2 regions of the Gordonia marina genome follow, and region 2 is predicted to be linked to the other one. Evidence: riboswitches for the same ligand, from Rfam matches in the RefSeq annotation. Region 2 holds a riboswitch; the other holds the start of a gene.
What was found. Region 2 has a riboswitch for cobalamin ahead of ACSEEN_RS12285 (ABC transporter substrate-binding protein). Riboswitches for the same ligand answer to the same signal wherever they lie in the genome.
Positions count from the first base shown of each region.

Region 1: it holds a riboswitch for cobalamin, as region 2 does, so the genes downstream of both, ACSEEN_RS06460 (CbtB domain-containing protein) here and ACSEEN_RS12285 (ABC transporter substrate-binding protein) in region 2, are expected to answer to the same signal.

Region 1 covers NZ_JBPSDN010000007.1:160,712-171,768, forward strand. Annotated here, with positions in the region: gene ACSEEN_RS06425 (hypothetical protein) at 1-38, opposite strand, end outside; gene ACSEEN_RS06430 (DUF1844 domain-containing protein) at 64-441, opposite strand; gene infC (translation initiation factor IF-3) at 705-1,277, shown strand; gene rpmI (50S ribosomal protein L35) at 1,371-1,565, shown strand; gene rplT (50S ribosomal protein L20) at 1,600-1,980, shown strand; gene ACSEEN_RS06450 (TrmH family RNA methyltransferase) at 2,016-2,807, shown strand; gene ACSEEN_RS06455 (protein kinase domain-containing protein) at 2,792-5,107, opposite strand; cobalamin riboswitch at 5,303-5,448, shown strand; gene ACSEEN_RS06460 (CbtB domain-containing protein) at 5,488-5,712, shown strand; partial or broken gene ACSEEN_RS06465 (CbtA family protein) at 5,728-6,638, shown strand; gene pheS (phenylalanine--tRNA ligase subunit alpha) at 6,826-7,878, shown strand; gene pheT (phenylalanine--tRNA ligase subunit beta) at 7,935-10,469, shown strand; gene ACSEEN_RS06480 (metallophosphoesterase) at 10,495-11,057, shown strand, end outside.
Region 2 covers NZ_JBPSDN010000017.1:563-11,619, forward strand. Annotated here, with positions in the region: gene ACSEEN_RS12275 (alpha/beta hydrolase family protein) at 1-799, opposite strand, end outside; gene ACSEEN_RS12280 (lipase family protein) at 826-2,103, opposite strand; cobalamin riboswitch at 2,218-2,403, shown strand; gene ACSEEN_RS12285 (ABC transporter substrate-binding protein) at 2,429-3,397, shown strand; gene ACSEEN_RS12290 (FecCD family ABC transporter permease) at 3,463-4,458, shown strand; gene ACSEEN_RS12295 (ABC transporter ATP-binding protein) at 4,455-5,267, shown strand; gene ACSEEN_RS12300 ((2Fe-2S) ferredoxin domain-containing protein) at 5,264-5,995, shown strand; gene ACSEEN_RS12305 (alpha/beta hydrolase) at 6,063-7,364, opposite strand; gene ACSEEN_RS12310 (HdeD family acid-resistance protein) at 7,630-8,256, shown strand; gene ACSEEN_RS12315 (Fic family protein) at 8,363-9,445, opposite strand; gene ACSEEN_RS12320 (hypothetical protein) at 9,859-9,981, opposite strand; gene ACSEEN_RS12325 (cation:proton antiporter) at 10,241-11,057, opposite strand, start outside.

The sequences.
Region 1 (11,057 bases), on a different contig from region 2:
TCGATGTGTTGCTGCTGACGTCGTGCCTTACCGAACATGCCTGCAAGCTACCAGCGGGAACGACTATCCCTTGACCGGGCCGGTCAGCTTCTCGCCCGGGCCCTCGCCCGGGGCGTCGGGGTAGGCGCTGGCCTCCCGGAACGCGAGCTGCAGGGCCGTGAGGCCGTCGCGGATCGGCTTGCGGTGCAGGCCCAGGTCGCCCGCGGAGGCGGTGACGAGACCGGCGAGCGCGGTGATCAGGGCGCGGGCCTCCGGCAGGTCGCGGTACTGTTCGTCACCGCCGGCCTCGGGACCGATCTTCTCCGCCGCCGCGCTCATCAGCATGACGGCGGCGCGGGTGATCACCTCGATGGCCGGAATGGTGGCCAGCTCGCGGACCTGGTCGTCGGCGGAGGACTCCGGCGTGCCGGACGGATCGGTCGAGTGGGAATCTGCGCTCACGACTGTTAGACTGGCACAGCACGACCGCCCCGGCTCTGTCGGGGTAGCAAGAGGATCTTCGAATCCCACCGCCCGACGTGACGTTTCGACAAGCTCGATGAGCGAGAAACGCGCAGTTTTGCGGTTCCGGTCACGTCATCGTACGACGACGGTGCAGCGCGACCTTCCGTAGGGAAGGGCGCGGCCCGCGATCGATGGCGTCCACGGTTCGAAGCCCCCCTTGTTACTCCGCCACCGCCCAGCCCGGTCGGCGAGAGAGAAACATTGATCGAGGAGGCCACATCAGCACCGAGACCCGCATCAACGACCGCATCCGCGTCCCCGAGGTTCGACTTGTCGGCCCCGGCGGGGAGCAGGTGGGCATCGTGCGTGTTGAAAATGCGCTCCGCCTGGCTGAAGAAGCCGACTTGGACCTGGTGGAGGTCGCGCCCGACGCGCGCCCGCCGGTGTGCAAGATCATGGACTACGGCAAGTTCAAGTACGAGGCGGCGCAGAAGCAGCGCGAGTCCCGCCGTAACCAGCAGATGACCGTCATCAAGGAGCAGAAGCTCCGCCCGAAGATCGACGACCACGACTACGAGACCAAGAAGGGTCACGTGGTCCGGTTCCTCGAAGCGGGTTCCAAGGTGAAGGTCACCATCATGTTCCGCGGTCGCGAGCAGTCCCGCCCCGAGCTGGGCTTCCGGCTGCTCCAGCGGCTGGCCGGCGACGTCGCCGACTACGGCTTCGTCGAGACCTCGGCCAAGCAGGACGGCCGCAACATGACCATGGTCCTGGCCCCGCATAAGGGATCCAAGACCAGGGCGCAGGCCAAGCAGTCCGCTTCGGGCTCCTGAGCCGCACCCACCCCGAAACCCCCACTCACGCGGAGTCGATCCCGAGCCGGCCAGCCGGCCCGGGATCGGACTTCGCCCGAATGAAGGAAATTCATGCCTAAGAGCAAGACTCACAAGGGCACCGCGAAGCGATTCAAGGTGACCGGCAGCGGCAAGATCGTGCGCGAGAAGGCCGGCAAGCGCCACCTCCTGGAGCACAAGTCGTCGCGCGTCACCCGCCGGATGAGCGGCACCGAGGTGGTCAGCGAGGCCGACGCCCCGCGCATCAAGCGCCTGCTCAACAAGTGACTTTCAAGAATCGTTAGTGAAGGACTAGATACTCATGGCACGTGTGAAAAGGGCCGTCAACGCCCAGAAGAAGCGCCGCAGCACCCTCGAAGCGTCGAAGGGCTACCGCGGCCAGCGTTCGCGCCTCTACCGCAAGGCCAAGGAGCAGCAGCTCCACTCGCTGACCTACGCGTACCGCGATCGCCGCGCACGCAAGGGTGAGTTCCGCAAGCTGTGGATCCAGCGCATCAACGCCGCGGTCCGCGCCAACGACATGACCTACAACCGCTTCATCCAGGGCCTCAAGCTCGCGGGTGTCGAGGTGGACCGCAAGGTGCTGGCCGACCTGGCCGTCACCGACCCGACCGCCTTCACCGGCCTGGTCGAGGTCGCGCGCAAGGCGCTCCCGGCCGACGTCAACGCGCCGGCTGCCTGATCGTCGCCGATCAGCACCCACCGAAACGACCCGTGATGGACGTTCTCACCGAACGCTCGTCACGGGTCGTTTCGCTGTCCAAGCTTCATCGCGCCCCGGTACGACGTGCCGAGGGCCGTTTCCTCGCCGAGGGCGCCAACAGCGTCGACGCCGCCCTCGCCACCGGCCGGGCACAACAGCTGCTGGTCCGGTCCGACGACGCCGAGCGCTTCGCCGGGCTCATCGACCGCGCCGAAGCGGCCGGTCTTCCGGTGCACCTGCTCAACGCGCGCGCCGCGGACAAACTCGCCGAGACGACCACCGCGCCCGGCATCATCGCGGTCTGTGAACTCCTGACCGGACCGGTGGACGACGACGCCCTCGCGGGCGCCGGATTCCTCGTCGTGGCCGTCGAACCACGGGAGCCCGGGAACCTCGGCACCCTGATTCGCTGTGCCGACGCGATGGGCGCCGACGCGGTGGTGCTGCTGGGGGACTGCGTGGACCCGCACAACGGCAAATGCGTCCGGGCCAGCGCGGGCAGCGTCTTCCATGTCCCGCTGCTGACCGACCGTGACATCGCCGGGGCGCTCGACCGTATCCGTGCTGCCGGCCGCACCACCCTCGCCACCACGATGGACGGGGAGGTGCCGCTGCCCGCCGCGGGCGAGCTGCTGGCCCGGCCGCACGCGTGGCTCTTCGGCAACGAAGCGCACGGCCTGCCCGGCGACGTCCTTGCCGCCGCCGACCATCGGGTGTCGATCCCGATCCGCGGCCGCGCGGAGAGTCTCAACCTCGCGGCCGCGTCGGCGATCTGCCTTTACGCCTCAGCTCACGCCGGGAACTGAACCTTCTGCGGCGTCGCCGTCTTCTCGGTCTTGCTGCCGTTGCCGAGCTGACCGATCTCTCCGTCACCCCAGCAGTAGAGGTCGTCGCCGGAGCGGGCACAGCTGGTCAGCGTGCCGGTCATCACCGCGGTGACCTTGCTGAGGCCGTTGACCTGACGCGGTGAGTTCACGATCTTCGGATCACCGGAGCCGCCGGCCTGCGAGTAGCCGTCGCTGCCCCAGCAGTACACGTCGCCCGACGCCACCGTGCACACGGTGTTCAGGTCGGTGGTGACCGCTTCGACCTTCTCCACTCCGCTCACCAGCGCGGGCGTCGTCTGATCGCTGGAGCCGTCGCCGATCGGGGCGCCCCAGCAGTACAGCTGGTGGTCGGCGACGGCGCAGACCTGGCTGAACCGGCTGGTGCTCGACGACCCGCCGCCGACGGCGATCGAGGTCACCTTCTTGTCGAGGAGATTCCCGACGAGTTGCGGCTGGTACTCGTCGCTGGTGTTGCCGTTGCCGAGCTGGCCGTTGCGGTTATCGCCCCAGCAGTAGGCCTTGTGCTCGGTGGTCAGGGCACAGGTGGTGCCCAGCCGCATCGAGATCGACGCGACGCCGCCGATGCCGTCGACCTTGGTCGGGGTGTTGATCTGGCCGGCGCTGGAGCCGCGTCCGCCCTCGCCGTTGGCGTTCCAGCCCCAGCAGTAGACGTCGCCGTCGGAGACCGCGCAGGTCGTGTGGAAGTCGGTGGCGATCGCGGTGACCTTGCCGAGCCCCGGCACCTGGTAGGGGGTGCCGCGGTCGCCGTCGTCCTGGTCGCCGAGGACGCCGAACAGGCCGCTGCCCCAGCAGTACGCGTGGCCGTCGGCGACGGCGCACACCGAGATCGTCGCCGACGAATCACTGCTGCTCGGCAGGTATCCGCCGACCGAGACGGCGGTGACATTGGTCAGGCCGTTGATCTTGACCGGTGTCGCCCGGTCGTCCTTGGTGCCGTCGGCCAGCTGGCCGTCGCCGTTGTTGCCCCAGCAGTACAGCGCGTCGTGCTGGACGGCGCAGACGGTGCCGACGAACGACGCCAGCTGAGCCTGTGTGGCGGCGGACGCGGTCGGTGGCGCGTCGTCGTCGCCGCCCATGTTCGCGAGGAAGATCCCGAGGGGCACCGCGACGATGACCACCGCGGCGATCGCCGCCAGTGAGATCCACAGCGCCTTGCGGCTCTTCTTCGGCGGCACGGGCGCGCCGGGATAGCCGGGCTGGCCCGGGTACGACGCCATCGGCGACCACGCGGTCTGTCCGGCCGTGCCCGGCACGCTCGGATGGCTCTGCTGACCGGGGAATCCGGTGAAGCCGGGCGGCATCGCCGACGGCTGGCCGCCGGTGTTCGCGGTCGGATACGACGGCTGGGAGGGATGTGACGGCTGGGAGGGGTGCGACGGCTGACTCGGCGCGCCGGCCGGTGGCACCGGCGCCACCGCGGTCGCGGTGCCGCCCGGCGTCTGGCCGAGCGCGCGCTGCAGTTCCGCGGCGAAGGTGCGGCAGTCGGGGAAGCGGGCGGCCGGGGCCTTGGCCATGGCGCGCTCCAGCACCGGGGCGAGCGCGGCGAGGTCGGGACGGACCTGGGCGATCGACGGCGTCGGCTGCTGCAGGTGCGCCATCATGATCGCGGCCGAGGTGTCCCCGTGGAACGGCGTGGTGCCGGCCAGCAGCGTGTACGTGGTGCAGGCGAGCGCGTACTGATCGGACATCGCGTCGGCGGTCTGGCCGGAGATGATCTCGGGCGCCGTGTACGCCATGGTGCCGACCACCGAGTTCGCCGCGGTGAGTTGCGGCGAGTCGGCCAGCCGCGCGATGCCGAAGTCGAGCACCACGGCGCGCCGGAGCTTGCCGTGCTCGTCGCGGGTGATCACGATGTTCGCCGGCTTGATGTCGCGATGCACCACCTGCCGCGCGTGCGCGTAATCGAGGGCGTCGGCGACCTGCGAGACGGCGTTGATCACGTCGGCGGTGGAGAGCCGCACCGACGCCAGGTCGGGGCCGTCGAGGTAGCTCATGGTGAACCACGGGGCGTCGTTCTCCACGCCGTACGCGTAGACGGTGATGATGCTCGGGTGATCGAGGGCGGCCGCGGTGCGGGCCTCGTTGGTGAAGCGCGTCTGGAAGTCGGGGTTCGAGGTCCCGCCGACCGAGATCACCTTCATCGCTTCCCGGCGCATCAGATGCGGGTTCTCGACCAGATAGACGTCGCCCATGGCGCCCGACCCGAGCTGGGCGACAACCCGGTAACCGGCGATGTCAGAACCTGGTGCGACGGGCACTATTCCTCCTGGGCGAGAGCGACGGGGGCAAAGCTTGGGACAAACCTACCGTGATCGGGGTCCCGCGAACGTGCTGCAGCGGCCCCAAGAGACAAGTCGAGTAGTCCTGCGGGGTGCCCGATGCGTAGATCTACCCGGTGCCGGGAGAGTGGATCGCGCCCTGGATGCGACCTTCGTGGCAAATCGGTCACCGGCTTGACCTGCGACGATGTCGGGTGGTCAGCTTGAGAAGGTACGACGGCCAGCGGAACCCGGTGGGACTCCGGGACGGTGGCGCCACTGTGAGATCACCGGATGGCCGGGGATCGAGTCAGATACGCGGCCGTCATGCTCGACATCCGACGACGACGGGGCGCACCACCCCGAAGGAGGCCCTCCCGATGAGCACACATGTTTCGACCCACGACCCGCGCGCCGGCATCTCCGCCGAGGCGCTGTCGGCCGGACGCGTCGCCCTGATCCTGAGCATCACGGTGCTGCTCGCACTGCTGGCGTACTACTTCATCGGTGTCGACGAGGGCATGACGTCGGTCTTCGGCAAGACGATGGTCGTGCACGAATGGGTGCACGACTCCCGTCACTTCCTCGGCTTCCCCTGCCACTGAGCGGGGACCGACATCATGGAACTCCGTGTCATCGGGCGCGGAGCGCTCGCCGGTCTGATCGCGGGCGTGCTGGGCTTCATCTTCGCCAAGGTCTTCGCCGAACCCGTCATCAACAAGGCCATCGACTACGAGTCGGGGCGCGACGACGCCCTGCATGCGCTGAATCAGGCGGCCGGCCGGGCGGTCGAACCGGACGGGCCGGAGATCTTCAGCCGGACCATCCAGTCGACCGTCGGGATCGCCACCGGCATCATCGGGTTCTCCATCGCCATGGGTGCGCTCGTGGCGGTCGCGTATGTGGTGCTGCACGGCCGGTTCTCGATCCGTCCGCGCACTCTGGCGTGGCTGATCGCCGGTTTCGGCTACCTCGGCGTATTCCTGCTGCCGTTCGTCAAGTACCGGCCAATCCGCCGGCCATCGGTCACGACTTCACCATCCAGGCCCGTGGACACCTGTACCTGGGCATGGTGGCCATCTCGCTGATCCTGCTCGGCCTGACCGTGTACGCGGCGGTCAAGCTGACGCCCCGGCTGGGGCGCGGCACGTCGATCATCGTCAGCGTCGTCGGGTTCCTGGTGGTCTTCGGGATCGTGCTCGCCGTGATGCCGTCGCTGGGCGATCTGTCGGCGAACGTGGCGCACAGCGGCCAGTTCGGTTTCGCCCGGGCCGCCACCGAGACCCCGCAGCCGATCACCAATATCCTGTCCACGCCGCTGACCATCGACGGCAGGACCGTCGCGCCCGGACAGATCGTCTATCCCGGGTTCGACGCCGACGTGCTGTGGAAGTTCCGGTGGTACTCGCTGCTCAACCAGACGCTGATCTGGCTCGTGATCGGACTCGTCTTCGGCGCGTTGGTGGACCGGCTGTTCGATCCGGCTCCGCGGCGGGCCGTTCGTGAAGAGGCGGCCCCCGTCGGGGTGTGACTCGACCCCGGCAGGGCGGCGCGGAGCATCCCGTGACGGTGCTGCCTACTTCCGTCCGCGCCGTGCCCGGCTGGTCGCGCAGAAGACCGCCCGCCGCCTGCCCCTTCGGGTCGCGGGCAGCGGGTTCGGGTGCGTCGACTAATCTTGTGGTGCATATTCGCCAGTCGAGCCCAGGGAGAACACGTCGGTGTCTGACGATGTCGTTGAGAGCAGTTTCCCGTCCGCGGAGGAGCTTTCCGCCGCGGTGACCGCCGCGGTCGCCGCCTTCGGCGATGCGCGGGACCTCGCGGCGCTCGCCGAGACCAAGGTGGCGCACGTCGGTGACAAGTCGCCGGTCGCCCTGGCACGACGCGCCCTCGGTGCGCTCCCCAAACAGGAGCGTTCGGCGGCGGGCAAGCTGGTCAACGAGGTGCGGGGACAGATCGCCGCCGCCCTCGACGAGCGGACCGCCGAACTGACCGCCGAGCGGGATGCCGCGGTGCTGGTCGCCGAGACCCTCGATGTCACGCTGCCCGCGGCGCGACGCCGGGCCGGCGCCCGCCACCCGATCACGGTGATCGCCGACCAGGTCGCCGACGTCTTCATCGGCATGGGCTGGGAGATCGCCGAGGGCCCGGAGGTGGAGACCGAGCATCACAACTTCGACGCGCTCAACTTCCTGCCCGATCATCCGGCGCGCTCCATGCAGGACACCTTCTATATCGCTCCCGAGGGGTCGCGGCAGGTGCTGCGGACGCATACGTCTCCGGTCCAGGTGCGATCCATGCTGAGCCGCGAGGTGCCGATCTACGTCGCCTGCCCGGGCCGGACGTTCCGCACCGACGAACTCGACGCCACGCACACCCCGGTCTTCCACCAGATCGAGGGCCTGGCCGTCGACAAGGGCCTGACCTTGGCGAACCTGCGCGGCACCCTGGAGACCTTCGCGAAGGCGCTCTTCGGCCCGGACACCACCACCCGCATGCGCGCCAGCTACTTCCCGTTCACCGAGCCCTCCGCCGAGGTCGACGTGTGGTTCCCGGGCAAGAAGGGCGGCGCCGGCTGGGTCGAGTGGGGTGGCTGCGGCATGGTCAACCCGAACGTGTTGCGCGCCAGCGGCATCGACCCCGACGTGTACACCGGCTTCGCGTTCGGCATGGGGCTGGAACGCACCCTGCAGTTCCGCAACGACCTGCCCGACATGCGCGACATGGTGGAGGGCGACATCCGTTTCACCCTCCCGTTCGGCGCGGCGCTCTAAGCCCCGGCCCACCGCAGACACCGTCACACCCCGCACTCACGCGAAAGAAGTTCCCCGTGCGCCTCTCCCAGTCCTGGCTGACCGAAGCACTGCAGGCCGGAGCTCCCGGCTGGTCGGCGTCGACCGATCAGATCGACGCCGGCTTCGTCCGCGTCGGATTCGAGATCGAGGACGTCGAACCGTTCCCGGCCGTCACCGGTCCGCTGGTGATCGGGCGGGTCGCGGAGATCGAGGAACTCACCGAGTTCAAGAAGCCCATCCGTTTCTGCCGCGTCGACGTCGGGGACCGGGCGAGCGCAGCGACGGGGGATGCCGAGGCCACCGACGCGGGCACGACGCTGCAGGAGATCGTCTGCGGCGCCCGGAACTTCGCCGAAGGCGACCTGGTGGTCGTGGCGCTTCCCGGTTGCGTGCTGCCCGGTGACTTCGAGATCGCCGCGCGGAAGACCTACGGCCGGGTCTCCAACGGCATGATCTGCTCGGTCTCCGAACTGGGTATCGGCACCGACCACGCCGGCATCCTGGTCCTCGCGCCGGGGACCGCCGAGCCCGGCGCCGACGCGCACGAGGTACTCGGTCTGAACGACGTCGCGATCGACGTCAACGTCACCCCGGACCGCGGCTACGCGTTCTCCATGCGTGGCCTCGGCCGCGAACTGGCCAGCGCCTTCGCCGTCGACTACGCCGACCCGGCGGCGGTCCCGTCGATCGCTGAGCCGGCCGAGGGAGTCACCGGGCCGGCGTCCTGGCCGGTGCGGCTCGACGACGACGGCAAGGCCACCCGCTACACCGCCCGCGTGATCGAGGGCGTCGACGCCACCGCGATCTCCCCGTGGTGGATCGCCAAGCGCCTGATGGTCGCCGGGATCCGGCCGATCTCGGCCATCGTGGACGTCACCAACTACGTGATGATCGAGCTCGGCCAGCCGCTGCACGCGTTCGACGCCGACAAGGTGACCGGCACCGTCGTCGTGCGGGCCGCACGGGCGGGGGAGAAGCTGACCACCCTCGACGGCGTGGAACGCACCCTCGATCCCGAGGACGTGGTGATCGCCGACGACTCCGGCCCGATCGCGCTGGCCGGCGTGATGGGCGGCGCCGCGACCGAGGTCACCGACGGCACCACGCGCATCCTGCTGGAGTCGGCGAACTTCGACCAGGTCCGCGTCTTCCGCACCGGCAAGCGGCACAAGCTCAGCTCCGAGGCCGCCAAGCGCTTCGAACGTCTGGTGGATCCGGAGATCACCGCGGTCGCGTCCGATCGGGCCGCCTCGCTGATCACCGAGGTCGCCGGCGGCGAGATCGCCGGCCCGCTCGCCGACGTGCGTGCCGAGGTGCCGCCGGTCGCGGCGATCGTGATCGACGCCGACCTGCCCGACCGCACCGCGGGCGTCGTCTACCCCGCGGGCACCACCGTCGCACGACTGCGCGAGGTCGGCGCCGCGGTCGACGACGTCGCGGGCACCCTGAGCGTCACCCCGCCGTCGTGGCGTCCCGACCTGCGGCAGCCCGCCGACCTCGTCGAGGAGGTCCTGCGCCTGGAAGGTCTGGAAGACATCCCCGCGGTGTTGCCGAGCGCCCCCGGCGGCACCGGCCTCACTCCGCGCCAGCACCGGCGCCGCGCCGTCGGCATCGCCCTGGCCACCGACGGCTACGTCGAGGTGCTGCCGTATCCGTTCATGCCGGCCGGTGTGTTCGACACCTGGGGCCTGGCCGATGACGACCCGCGCCGCGACACCGTGAAGGTCCTCAACCCGCTGGAAGCCGACCGGCCGGAGCTGAACACCACCCTGCTGCCGGGCCTCCTGGAGATGACGGCCCGCAATATCGCGCGCGGCAACCGCGACCTGTCGCTGTACACGATCGGCCAGGTGGTGCTCGGCGGCGAGCGGGGGCCCGTGGTGCCACCGCTCGACGTCACCCGCCGCCCGTCCGACGAGGAGCTGACCGCACTCGACGCCTCTCTGCCCGCACAACCAGTGCACGTCGCCGCCGTCCTCACCGGGCTGCGCGACCCCGCCGGTCCGTGGGGGCCGGGCCGGACGGCCGACGCGTACGACGCCTTCGAGGCGGCCCGCACCGTCGCGGCCGCCGCGGGCATCGAGGTGACCCTGGTCGCCGATCAGTACGCGCCGTTCCACCCCGGCCGCTGTGCCCGTCTGGAGGTCGACGGGGTGGCCGTCGGCCATGCGGGCGAGCTGCACCCGGCGGTCCTGGAACGTGCCGGACTGCCGGCCCGCCTGTGCGCCCTGGAGCTGGATCTCGACGCACTGCCGCTGCGGACCGTTCTGCCGTCGCCGGCGGTCTCGCCGTTCCCCGCCGTGCTGCAGGACGTGAATGTCGTAGTGGCGCAGGACGTTCCGGCTCAGCGGGTGCAGGACGCGCTCGCCGCCGGCGCCGGCGACCTCCTGGAGTCGATCTCGCTGTTCGACGTCTTCGCCGGTGAGCAGGTGGGCGAGGGCAACAAGTCGCTCACCTTCGCGCTGACCTTCCGGGCCGGCGACCGCACTCTCACCGAGGACGAGGCGACCGCGGCCAAGCTCGCGGCGGTCGAGCACGCGGGCGGGGTGGTCGGCGCACGCCTGCGCTGACCGCATGCGCTCCTGATCGGCCGCCGTGTACTGGATCGTCGCCGTCGTCGCCCTCGCGGTGGTCGCCGCGCTGACCTTCTGGCTGCATCGGCGGCTGGTGGTGGCCACCGGGATCTCCGGCCGCTGGGCGATGGTGGCCGACACGGTCCTGCTCATCGGCATGGTCCTGGGGGTCTGCGCCTTTCTGGTCGGCATGGGTGTGCTCGATCCGGCGTGGGCGCGGCCGGTCGGCTTCGCCGGGTACACCTGGTGGGCCGTCGTCTTCTATCTGATTCTCGGCAGCCTGCTTCTCGGTCTCGTCTCCCTGGCGATTCGCGCGGTCTCCCGGCTGCGCGGTCGAGGACGTCCGGTCCGTCCACAGCGCTGGCTGCAGATCGCGACGGTCGTGGTCGTGGTGGCCTCGGCGGTGATCGTCGGGTACGGCCTCACCGAGGCGAACCGGGTCACCGCGACCGAGGAGACCGCACGGATCGCCCGCCTGCCGCAGCCGTTCGACGGCCTGCGCATCGCGTTGGTCACCGACCTGCACGTCGGGCCCGCGCGGGGAGCGTCGTTCACACGGCGGGTGGTGCGTGAGGTCAACGCCGC
Region 2 (11,057 bases):
CGCCCGGATCGGCCACCGCGGCCGCGAGCCGGTGCTCCGTCGCGAGCGCGCTAGGCAGCCAGTAGCCGCCCTGACTGATCCCGTACCCCACCAGGCGGTCGGGGTCGACGCCGTCCTGCGCCACCGCGAAGTCGACCACGGCCGTCAGTACCGCGCCCCAGTCGGCGCGGAATCGGGTCCCCCGCTCGAAGAGCATCGACTGCTGTCCGGGGCCGTCGAACATCAGCACGTGATAGCCGCGGGCCAGGGCCGCGCCAGCTCCGGAGGACCACTGGTCGCTGATCGCTCCGTCACTGCCGTTGACCATGATCAGCGTGGGGCGCTGCTCGTGGCCGACCGTCCGGAAGAAGTAGCCGGGCAGCGTCGTGCCGTCGTACGGAATCTGGACGCGGGTGACACGTTGTCCGCACGCGTCGACGAACGCGTCCCAGCTGGAGCGTTGCAGGCGGAACGTCGGAAGGAGCGGGTCGTCGTGCTTGAGTGCGCTCGCCGCGTTCACGGCGACGGCGAAGTAGGTCGCCGCTCGCAGGTACGACGACGATGCGCTCACCGTCCGGCCCGCGTCGCGTTCGGCGTCCGCGTCGGCCCGCACGCGTCGTCCCAGGGCGAGCCACGCGTCGAACCAGCGCTGATGATCACCGTCGGGGACGCCGTCGATGGCGGCGAGTACCTCCCCCACATCCGAGCCCCCGTGCGCCGACGCGCCGAGCACGCACCGCACCGAGAAGTCGAAGTCCTTGTCCCGATAGAACCCTTTGCTGAACACCCGGTTCAGGTGCGAGTCGAACGGACCGGCCATGGCGATTCCTTCATCGGTCGGTGCCGTCACGGCACCGAGGTCGGGCTGAGGCCGCCACCGGGTCTCAGCGTGGCGCAGTTCGAGGCCGTCGGCCTCCTTGCGAAGCGGTCGGTGAGGAAGCGCGCGGTCTGCTCCTGGAAGGGAATGAACGCCTCTCCATGCGCCTTGCCGGTGAACTGCGCGTACGACACCCGCACACCGCGGCGGCAGTACGAGTACGCGAGACTCTCGACGTCGCGGGTGATCATCACCCCGTCACCGGTGCCGTCGACGTCACCGACGCCGAGGAGCATCGGTATGCGCGGGGTACCGGATGTGCCCATGATGTTGTCGTTGATCGCCCGCACGACACCCGGCACGTCGAGCAGCGAACGGTAGGGCGGTCGTACCATGTCCGCGTCGGTCAGCCCCGGATATTTCGCGGCGAAGGCGTTGATGCACTGCGACGACACCGTCTTGACGATCTTCTTGCCCCGTGCGGACAGGAACGCATCGGTGTCCAGCGAGTACGCGCGCCGATAGGCGACGATCAGCGCCGGGATCACTCCCGCCCAGTCCTTGCTTCCGCTGACGTAGGGCAGGTTGTGCGCGAGGTTGACCGGAAGTCCGCCCGCCGCAGCGGCGATGAGCCGGATCTCCGGGGCGTATGACGGCGCCACCTCCGCGCCCCACTGCGTCGGCACCGAACCGCCGGAGTATCCGGCCATGGCGACCGGCGTGGTCGTCGGCAGCCGCAGGATCTTCTGCGTCGCGCGGACCCCGTCGAGCGCGGCGTATCCGGCCTCCCGCCCGATGGTCCACTGCAGATCGGGGCCCTCGTAGTCGGGCACCACCACCGTGTACCCCTGGGAGAGATATCCGCTGATCACACCCTGTTCCAGGGTTCCGGCCGCGCCGGGGGAACCCGCGCCGGTGAGCGTGTACGACGGGTCGCATTGCGGCCCGAGCGCATCGTAGGCCATGTGATACGACAGCAGCTTCGGCGGTCCGGTGACCGGGGGCTGAAGGATCGTCGCGACTGTCGACGTCGGCCGCCCCTGTTGATCGGTGGTCCTGTACAGCACCTGGGAGCTGCGGATCGGCGCCGTCGCCCCGCGGTAGCCGAAGGGCACCGACCGGGTCCGGAGCACCGCGCCGGGTGCATAGGCGCCGAGCAGACCGTCGTATCGGTAGAACGGGTCCGCCGAGGGCGGCGGGATCGGTGGTGCCGCCGAGACCGGAGCCGATCGCCACCCCGGCTCGACGACGGCGAGGAGGACGATCGCCAGCACTGCACCGACACGATGACGAACCGTGCCATGCATGCCGGCACGCGGTGACCTCATCAAGGAATGTTCCCACGATGGACCCGGTCGCCGGTGATCATCGACAGAAGTACCTGTGTACCTGTCCGATAGCGTCCCACCGTTCGCGCGCTACCATGCAGGCGACGTCGCGGTGTTCGGGAAGTCCGGTGAAGTGCCGGCGCGGTTCTCGCCACTGTGAGCAGGTCCGGGTACCACGACGGGGTATGTCCCCAGCCACTGGGCGCTCAGCGCCCGGGAAGGTGTGGTTCCCGGTAGACCCTGCGTAGCCAGGAGACCGGCCGCGACGTGAACCGATTCCACGAGATATGGAAGGCGGGTCGCTTTGCGCACCCTCACCACCGTCGCGGCCGCATGCACCGCCGCCGCGCTCACCCTCACGCTCGCCGCCTGCGGCAGCAGCACCGACGACAAGGCCACCGACGGCGCGATCACCCTGAAGAACTGCGGTCACACCGTCACGCTGAAGGCCCCGGCCACCCGCGCGATCACCGTCAACCAGGGTGCGACCGAGTCGGCGCTCGCGATCGGCGCCGAGAACGACATGATCGGCACGGCCTACCTGGACGACGAGATCGCCCCGCAGTTCAAGGCCGCCTACGACAAGATCCCGGTCATCGCCCCCAAGTACCCCGACCTGGAGACCGTGATCAGCAAGAAGCCCGATCTCGTGGCCGCGTCGTACGGTTCGGCGTTCGCCGACAAGGGCATCGGCACGCGCGAGGAGCTGGCGAAGCTGGACATCGCGACCTATGTCTCGCCCTTCGGCTGCGAGAACAAGGCCGACCGCGCGGCGTCGTCGTGGGATGCGATCGCCGGTGAGGTGTCCGACTACGGCAAGCTCTTCGGCCGCACCGACGCCGCCGACGGCGTGAACGAGAAGATGCGCGACACCCTCGCCGAGCTCAAGAAGAAGGACGCGGGCAAGGGCACCACGATCATGTGGTGGGACGACGCCACCGATACCCCCTCGGTCGGCGCGAAGAGCGGTGGACCGCAACTCATCATGGACGCGGTGGGCGCCACGAATGTCTTCGCGGACCTGGACGGCAACTGGGCCGACACCAGCTGGGAGCAGGTCATCAAGGCCGACCCGGACGTCATCGTGCTGATCGACGCTGACTTCTCCCGCGCCGACGCCAAGCGGCAGTTCTTGGAGAGCGACCCGGCGCTGGCGGGCCTGAAGGCCGTGAAGAACAAGTCGTACATCGTCATCCCGTTCTCCGAGTCGACGCCGGGGGCGCGCACCATCGACGGTGCTGTGACGCTGTCCGACGCGCTGGCGAAGCGCTGACCCGGACCACCGGCGCACCGGCCGCGCCGCGCCGGTCGCGCGTCACCTTTCCGATGCTGGTGGCGGTGCTCGTCGTACTGGTCGCGCTGAGCATCGGCGCCGGCGTGGTGATCGGTTCGGTCGGACTCAGCCTCGGCGACGTCGCGGCCGCGGTCGGCGCACGCCTCGGGTTCCACACCGGTGTCGGCGCGGGGAACGAGTACATCGTCGTCGATCTGCGGATGCCACGCGTGGTGACCGCCGCCGCGGCCGGCGCCGGCCTGGCCGTCGCCGGCGCCGTCCTGCAGTCGCTGACCGGGAACGTCCTGGCCGACCCGTACCTGCTGGGCATGTCGTCCGGGGCATCGGTCGGCGCGGTCCTGGTCCTGGTGACCGGGCTCGGCGTCGGAGTGGGGGCCGGCCTCGGCCCGGTCGGTGTCGCCGCGTTCCTCGGCGCGCTCGGCGCCCTGGCTCTGGTCTTCGCGATCGCGACCACCCGGACGGGGGCGTTGCTGCCCAACCGGCTGATCCTGGCCGGCGTCGCCGTCGCGCAGGGCGGCGCCGCGATCTCGTCGGCGCTCGTCTATTTCAGCGATCCGCACGCGGCCGCCGCGGTCCTGCGGTGGACGCTCGGCTCGGTGGCCGGTGCCCGCTGGCCGTCGACCACGCTGGTCACCGTCATGGTGGTCCTCACGCTCGGCGTCGTCTGGTCGTACGCGCGCACGCTCGACGCCTTCGCGTTCGGCGACCGCGCCGCGTCGAGCCTCGGCATCTCCGTCACCGCGACCCGCTGGACGCTGTACATCGCCGTCTCGCTGTGCACCGCGGTGATCGTCGCGAACTCCGGCATCATCGGCTTCGTCGGGCTGGTGGTGCCGCACGTCGCCCGCCTGATCATCGGGCCGCTGCACCGGCGGATGCTGCCGGTCACGGCGCTGCTCGGCGCTCTGCTTCTGGTGTGGACCGACATCCTGGCCCGCAGCATCCTGAATCAGCAGGAGTTGCCGCTCGGCCTGGTCACCGCGATCATCGGCGTCCCGGCGTTCGTCTGGATTCTGCGACGGCACGGGGCGGCCGCATGACCGGGACGACGTCGCCGGCGCTGCCGATCCGCCTCGAGGACGTCGGATACGCCGTCGGCGAGGCCCGGCTGCTGACCGGGATCACCGCCACCGCGCCGGCCGGCGGGTTCACCGGGCTCATCGGGCCGAACGGGTCGGGCAAGACCACCCTGCTCTCGACCATCGCCCGCTGGACGCGTCCGGACACCGGCCGGGTGCTCCTCGGCGACCGGCCGGTGCGCAGCTATCCGCACCGCGAGCTCGCACGCGTCGTGGCCGCCGTGGAACAGCATTCGGCTACCGAGACCGAGCTGACCGTCGAGCAGGTGGTCGATCTGGGCACCATTCCGCACGCCGGGAGCCGATTCCGGCGGGTCGACACGCGGGAACTGGTCGACGACGCCCTCGCCAGGCTGGGCATCGAGGAACTGCGCACCCGCACGTGGCAGTCGTTGTCGGGCGGCGAACGCCAGAAGACGCAGATCGCCCGCGCCCTGGTGCAGCAGCCGAGAGTCCTGCTGCTCGACGAGCCCACCAATCACCTCGACACGTCCGCCTCACTGGACGTGCTGACCCTGTTGCGCTCGCTGCCGATCACCACCGTCGCCGCCCTGCACGACCTGCAGCTGGCGGCCATGTACTGCGACCATCTGATCGTGCTCGACGACGGCCTGCTGGTCACCGAGGGGCCGCCCGCGCATGTCCTGACCCGCGAGCTGCTGGCCGATGTGTACCGGCTCGACGTCGAGATCACGCCGCATCCGCGCACCGGCGCGCCGATGGTCGTGCTGTGCGGGACCATCGGCGGCCCCGGCCGGGGAACGCGATGACGGCCGACTGGGTGACCGTCACCGCCCCCACCGACCGCGGCGACGCCCCGGCCCGCGCGCTGACCACCGCACTCGGCCGGCTCCGCGCCGCCCGGCCGGACATCGAGTTCCGCGTCGCGGTGCTCGGCGGATCGGACACGACGATCACCGAAGCGCTCGACGACGCCACCGGCGCCGGGGCACGGGCGGTGCTGCTGATCAGCGGGCAGACCCTCGGCGACGCCAAGCAGGACTCGTGGATCGCGCGGATCGTCGGACATTGGCTGCGCACCCGGCCTGCCGGAACACCGACGCCGCAGGTGCGCGTCGCTCCCCTGCTCACCGACCACGACGGCTTCGCCGGACTGCTCGAGCGGGCGATCGACGACGGCGGCACGCCGGCCCGGACCACCACCGCACCGATCCTCTCGCCGGCCTGGGAGCAGGTCCCCGCCTTCACCCGTCACGTGCTGGTCTGCCGCGGACCCCGATGCAGCGTCGAGGGCGCCCGCGAATCCGCCGCGACGCTCAGCAGGGCGCTGGCCGATCGCGGGCTCGGCGACGACGACGTCCTGACGACCGTCACCGGCTGTCTGTTCCCCTGCGCCCTCGCCCCGGTGATGGCGGTCTACCCGGACGGCACCTGGTATTCGGGCATGCGGCCCGATCGGGTCGAACGGCTGGTCGTGGACCATCTGGCAGGCGGAGAGCCCGTGGCGGAGTGGATCGCCCGGGATCTGCGGGGCTGAACCAGACGACGGCGCGCGCCGAGATGTGCCGGGTCACGAGACGACTTTCCCTGGTTCGTCCGCCCGGTCACGGTGCGGTGATGCCCAGTCGATACGCCAACCAGGGAAGACTCCTCCGGAGCCCGACGCTCCACACCTGCCAGGTGTGCGCGCCCGGAAGCACAAGCAGACGAACGTCGATACCCGCATGCCGACAGGCCGCGTACACCAGCCGCTGCTGGGGACCGAAGGTGGTGTCGGCTCGGCCCAGCCCGATGATTCCCGCCACCGACGGATGCGGCGCGGCGGCCAGCATGTGGAGCGGAGTGGCCCTGGTGTAGGCGGCCGCGTTTCCGTTGAACGCGACCCGGATCGTCTGCGCCCGGGTAGCGAGTGACGGCTCGACCTCCCCCGACAGGTCGATGAACGTCGGATACGTGGCCGGCCTGCGGAGTGCGAGCTGCCACGCGCAGGTGCCGCCATAGGAGAGTCCGGCGATGGCCCACCGGCGACTATCGTCGTCCACTTGCAGATGGCGGCGGATCCACATCGGGACGTCCACGGCCAGGTAGCTCGCACTGTTGCCCAGCCGGGAATCCATGCACATCGGATCACCGAGCAACGACCCGGTGGCGTCGGGCATCACGACGACCGGCGCCAGTCCCCGATGGGCCGCGGCGAACCGGTCCATCGTGGCCGCCAGGCCGCCGGCCGTCAGCCAATCCGACGGACTGCCGGGGATTCCGTGCAGGAGCACCAGCACGGGCAGCAACGGTCTTCTCGGATCCGAGTACGCCGGCGGCAGGTAGATGTAGGCCCGTCGGGTGACGGTGAAGCGAGATACCTTTCCCGGGATGTAGACCTGCGTCACCACGCCTTTCGCCGGCGGGCGGACGGTGGGAGTCCAATCCTGATCCAGCGCGCGGCCACTCACCGGGAGCTGCGGCTGCTCGACCACCGCGGACACCGACTTGAAGGCGACTTCACCGGCGGCAGGCAACCCGAGAGCGGCGCGGAATGTCGGGAACTCGCCGTAGTAGCGGTTGACGCTGTTCGCGGCCATGGCGACGACGACCAATACCGTGACGACCACGACCCCGCGCTGCCACCACGTCGCTCGCCATGCCCTGGCGACGCCCAGGGCGATCGCGCCCGCGCCGAGCCCGATCCATGCCAGGACCTCCACGGGCACGGACGCGGAATACAGGACGTGGTCGATCACCTTGTCGGCGATGACGCTGACGATCACGCCGATCATCACGACGATCGGCACGGTCCGCGACCACCATCCACGCCGTCCCCGGGCGGCGAGAAGGTAGATGCAGGAGACGGCGCCGAGGATCACCACGACGCTCGGAACCGGTCCCCGCAGGAGCGGCCAGTCAAACACGGGCGCGGTCCGGTCCTACGGACCGCCCGTCACGTGAGGCGCCCCGTTCTTCCTCCGGTGGGGTTCCAGAAAGGCCTCTGCCTCGACTCGCGTGTGCCACAACCACATACTGGCGAAAACTCGAGGCCGCGCGCCACCGTGTTCTCCCGCGCAGGCCGTCGGACCCGCGTGATTTCAACTGTCGCGACGCCGCCTCCCGGGGGATATCGTCACCATGAGCGGCCGGCACACCCGTGTCCGTGCTGTCTGACCAGGAGGGGAAGCCATGACAACGAACAATCCGGTGGGCGCAGCGGTTCTCGGCGGCGTGTCCGACATCGTCGATCGCACGTGGAAGAGTCTGCTCGGGATCGGTATCGCGTCGATCGTGCTGGGCATCATCGTGCTGGTCTGGCCGGGTAAGACGCTGGTCGTCGTCGCCGTCCTGTTTGGTATCTACCTACTCATCTCCGGCATCTTCCAGGTCATCGCGACGTTCGGTGTGCCCGATGCCGACGGCTGGTGGCGTCTCCTGACGTTCGTGTCCGGAACCCTCTCGGTGATCCTGGGCGTCATCGCCCTGCGGCACCTCGGGTCGTCGCTGGCCCTGCTGGCGATCTGGATCGGTATCACCTGGATCTTCCGCGGCTTCTCGAACCTCTCGCTGTTCGCCGGTTCCCCCGGCGTCCCCGGCCGCGTCGCCGGCATCATCCTGTCGATCATCACGGTGATCGCCGGCATCATCCTGATCGTCAGCCCGCTCACGTCGATCGCGACGCTCGCCCTGGTCTCCGGCATCCTGCTGGTCGTGGTGGGTGTCTTCGAGGTGATCGACGCGTTCAGCCTGCGGAGCTCGGCGAACAACGTCCGGGACACCGTGTCCACGCTCCGGGACGCGGAGTCGAACGCCTGACAGCCGGCGTACGACGCCACGGCGGCGTCTGACCCGTCGTCTACAGTCACCGCTGTGATCACCGGTGGGGCATGCACCGCAGGTTCTGATATCGCGGAAGCCCAGTTCATTCCGGGCGCGTCAACACGTCCATGAACTCGTCGTTGACGAAGAGGACCTCCCGGCCGGCCTTCACAGCGCTGAGAAGCCCAGCCTCCACCAGCGCATGCAGCCAGGTCGAGGCAGTCTGGCGAGAGACATCGCACCGATCTGCGACCGTGCTGATGCGGCAGTACGGCTGCTCGAAGAGGACTGCAAGGAACTGAGCGTCACGTCCACCGGGGGTGGCACCTCTGGCTCGCTCGGCGATTTCTTCCTGACACGAACGAATCGAACCGATCTTGCGCGTCGTCGAGGTCGCCGATTCGCGCACCACCTCGAGCATGTACAGGATCCAGTCGATCCATGCGCCCTCGGCCGTCACCGCGCGCAGCAGGCGGTAGTAGTCGTTCTTCCGTGCGATGATCGCGCGCGACAAGTAGAGGATGGGGTCACGCAGCAGTCCGGCTTCGATCAGCATCAGGATATTGATGACACGGCCCGTGCGTCCGTTCCCGTCGTGGAACGGATGGATCGCCTCAAACTGAAAGTGCGCGAGCGCCATGCGTACCAGTGGGTCGAGTCCATCGTCGGCGTGCACGAAGCGCTCCCAGTCCGCGAGCTTCTCCCGGATGATCTCCGCGCCCTCGGGTGGCGCATAGATGACCTCGCGTGTTGCCGGGTTGGCGATCCGTGTTCCGTGCATCGTCCTGACCGTCATCTCACGACCCTGCAACTCTGAGCAGACACGGGCAGCGGTCGTCGCGGTCAGCGGTCGATCCCGGATCGACTCGACCCCTGCGAACAGTGCGCCGCGGTACCGCAACGCTTCCTTGGTGGCGTGATCACCTCCGCCAGAATCGGCGTGCTTGAACAGCTCGTCGGCAGTCGTCACGATATTCTCGATTTCAGAGCTCGCCTGCGCCTCCAGGAGCGGGACGGCGTGAATCAGGATGTTGGGGTTCGGCAGCAACTGACCGGCCTGAGCAAGCGTGGCCAGCGCGGTCCGGGCCTCGATCGTCGCCTTGAGGACCCGCTTGGGCTCAAGATCGAGACCGACCGGCGGCAGTGACGGCAGATCGTTGAAGGGAATTTCCGGGTTCCATGCCACGTGGTAGCTCCTTCAACACATTCGCCATTCATGTTAAAAATTATCCACAAAGCTAACACGTTTTGGAGACATGTTAGCTCGCTCGACACAACGACACACACGTCGTCGCACTGAACCCAGCGCGACGCCTATGCAGCCTCACGCCTGTCGAATCGCCCACCAGCCGAACGCGATAGGCTCGGCGTCGACCGCAACCCATTCCGGGAAGCGGTGTCCCCTCTGGGATGATCCCGGTGCGGCAACGGACGCCGTGCGTGAGCAGGTGTGCTCCCCGCGCGAGCGGGGATGTTCCGCGCCGGGGCCGGCGCGCTCTACCGCCCCCGTCACGGGGCCGGGAAGTTCGGGTATTCTCGGAAGTGGCGAGGGTGTCCCCTGTTTCACAGGGGAGCGCACCCTCGCCTTTCACATCACGGTCAGTCGGCGTCGAGGTCGATCTTCGTCAAGGTCCCCCGAGACATCACCCAGAGATCCGATAGCCGGTACTTCTGCCGGCCGACGTTGAATCCGCGAAGCTCGGCGTCGACGCGTCCCGCCACGACACCCCGACGTCCGGAACGAATCGCGGTCGTAGCCGCTGGCGACCATCAGCGCGAGCTGGGCGACCTCGCGCCAGCCGAGACCGAAACTCGCCTGGCGGCGCTCGGCGCGCTTGACGAGCGTGCTCCCCGCACGAGCGGGGATGTTCCGTGGCCGCACCCTGGAACCAGACACACCCACAGGCCATCCGTCCAACGACACGCCGACTCTCCCCAGCAGGACCTCCGCCATCGACGACACCACAGTCCCCGCGGCGCGCTATTCGACGTGCCGACCCCGCAGCTCGATGGCGATCTGGGACGCGTCCACGTTCATCAGCGCCTCCTCCAGGATGTCGGCGTCGAACGTGCCGTCGTCGCGCGCGTCGAGGAGCGCGACCCGCTGGGCGTCGAGCACCGCGATCCGGTGCCGCAGGGCGAGTTCGAACTCCGCCTGACGGTCGTCGCCGGCCGGGGGTTCCGGCTCCGGTACCGCTTCGGCGGCATCGCGGATGAGTTGCAGAAGCCGCTCGCGTTCGGCCGCGTCCTGGGCCGCGCGCGAGCCGTCGTCCTTGGGGGCGATCATCGCGAGTAACGGCCCGATGGTGCCTCCCTGCACGGTCAGCGAGGCCACCGCGACCGCGTAGGCGACGAGAATCAGCATCGACCGCTGCGGGGTGTCGGCGGGCAGGGTCTGCGCGGCGGCAACGGTCACGGCACCGCGCATGCCGGCCCACACCACTGTCGTGCCCTCCCGCCAGCCGAGCGGCTCCCGCAGAAAGTAGTCGATGTCGGCGAGCCCGCGGGTCACGCGCGTGGCGAACTTGTCGAGCCGCTTCTCCGACAGCGACCGGCCGCGGGTGGCCTCGAACTTCTCCGCGGTGCGCGCCCGGCCCTCCGGCGTGCTCAGCTTCTCCTGCAAGCTCTCGAAGCGGGGCTGGGCGCGCGCGTATCGCCGGGCCCGGCGAGCGATGACGCCGAGTGCGGGCGCGAAGTACGCGGCCCGGATCACCAGAGTGAGCGCCAGCGCCGCGACCGCGATCACCAGCGCCGTGCCGACCCCGGCGTGATCGCGCTCCACGCTCTCCACGATGTGC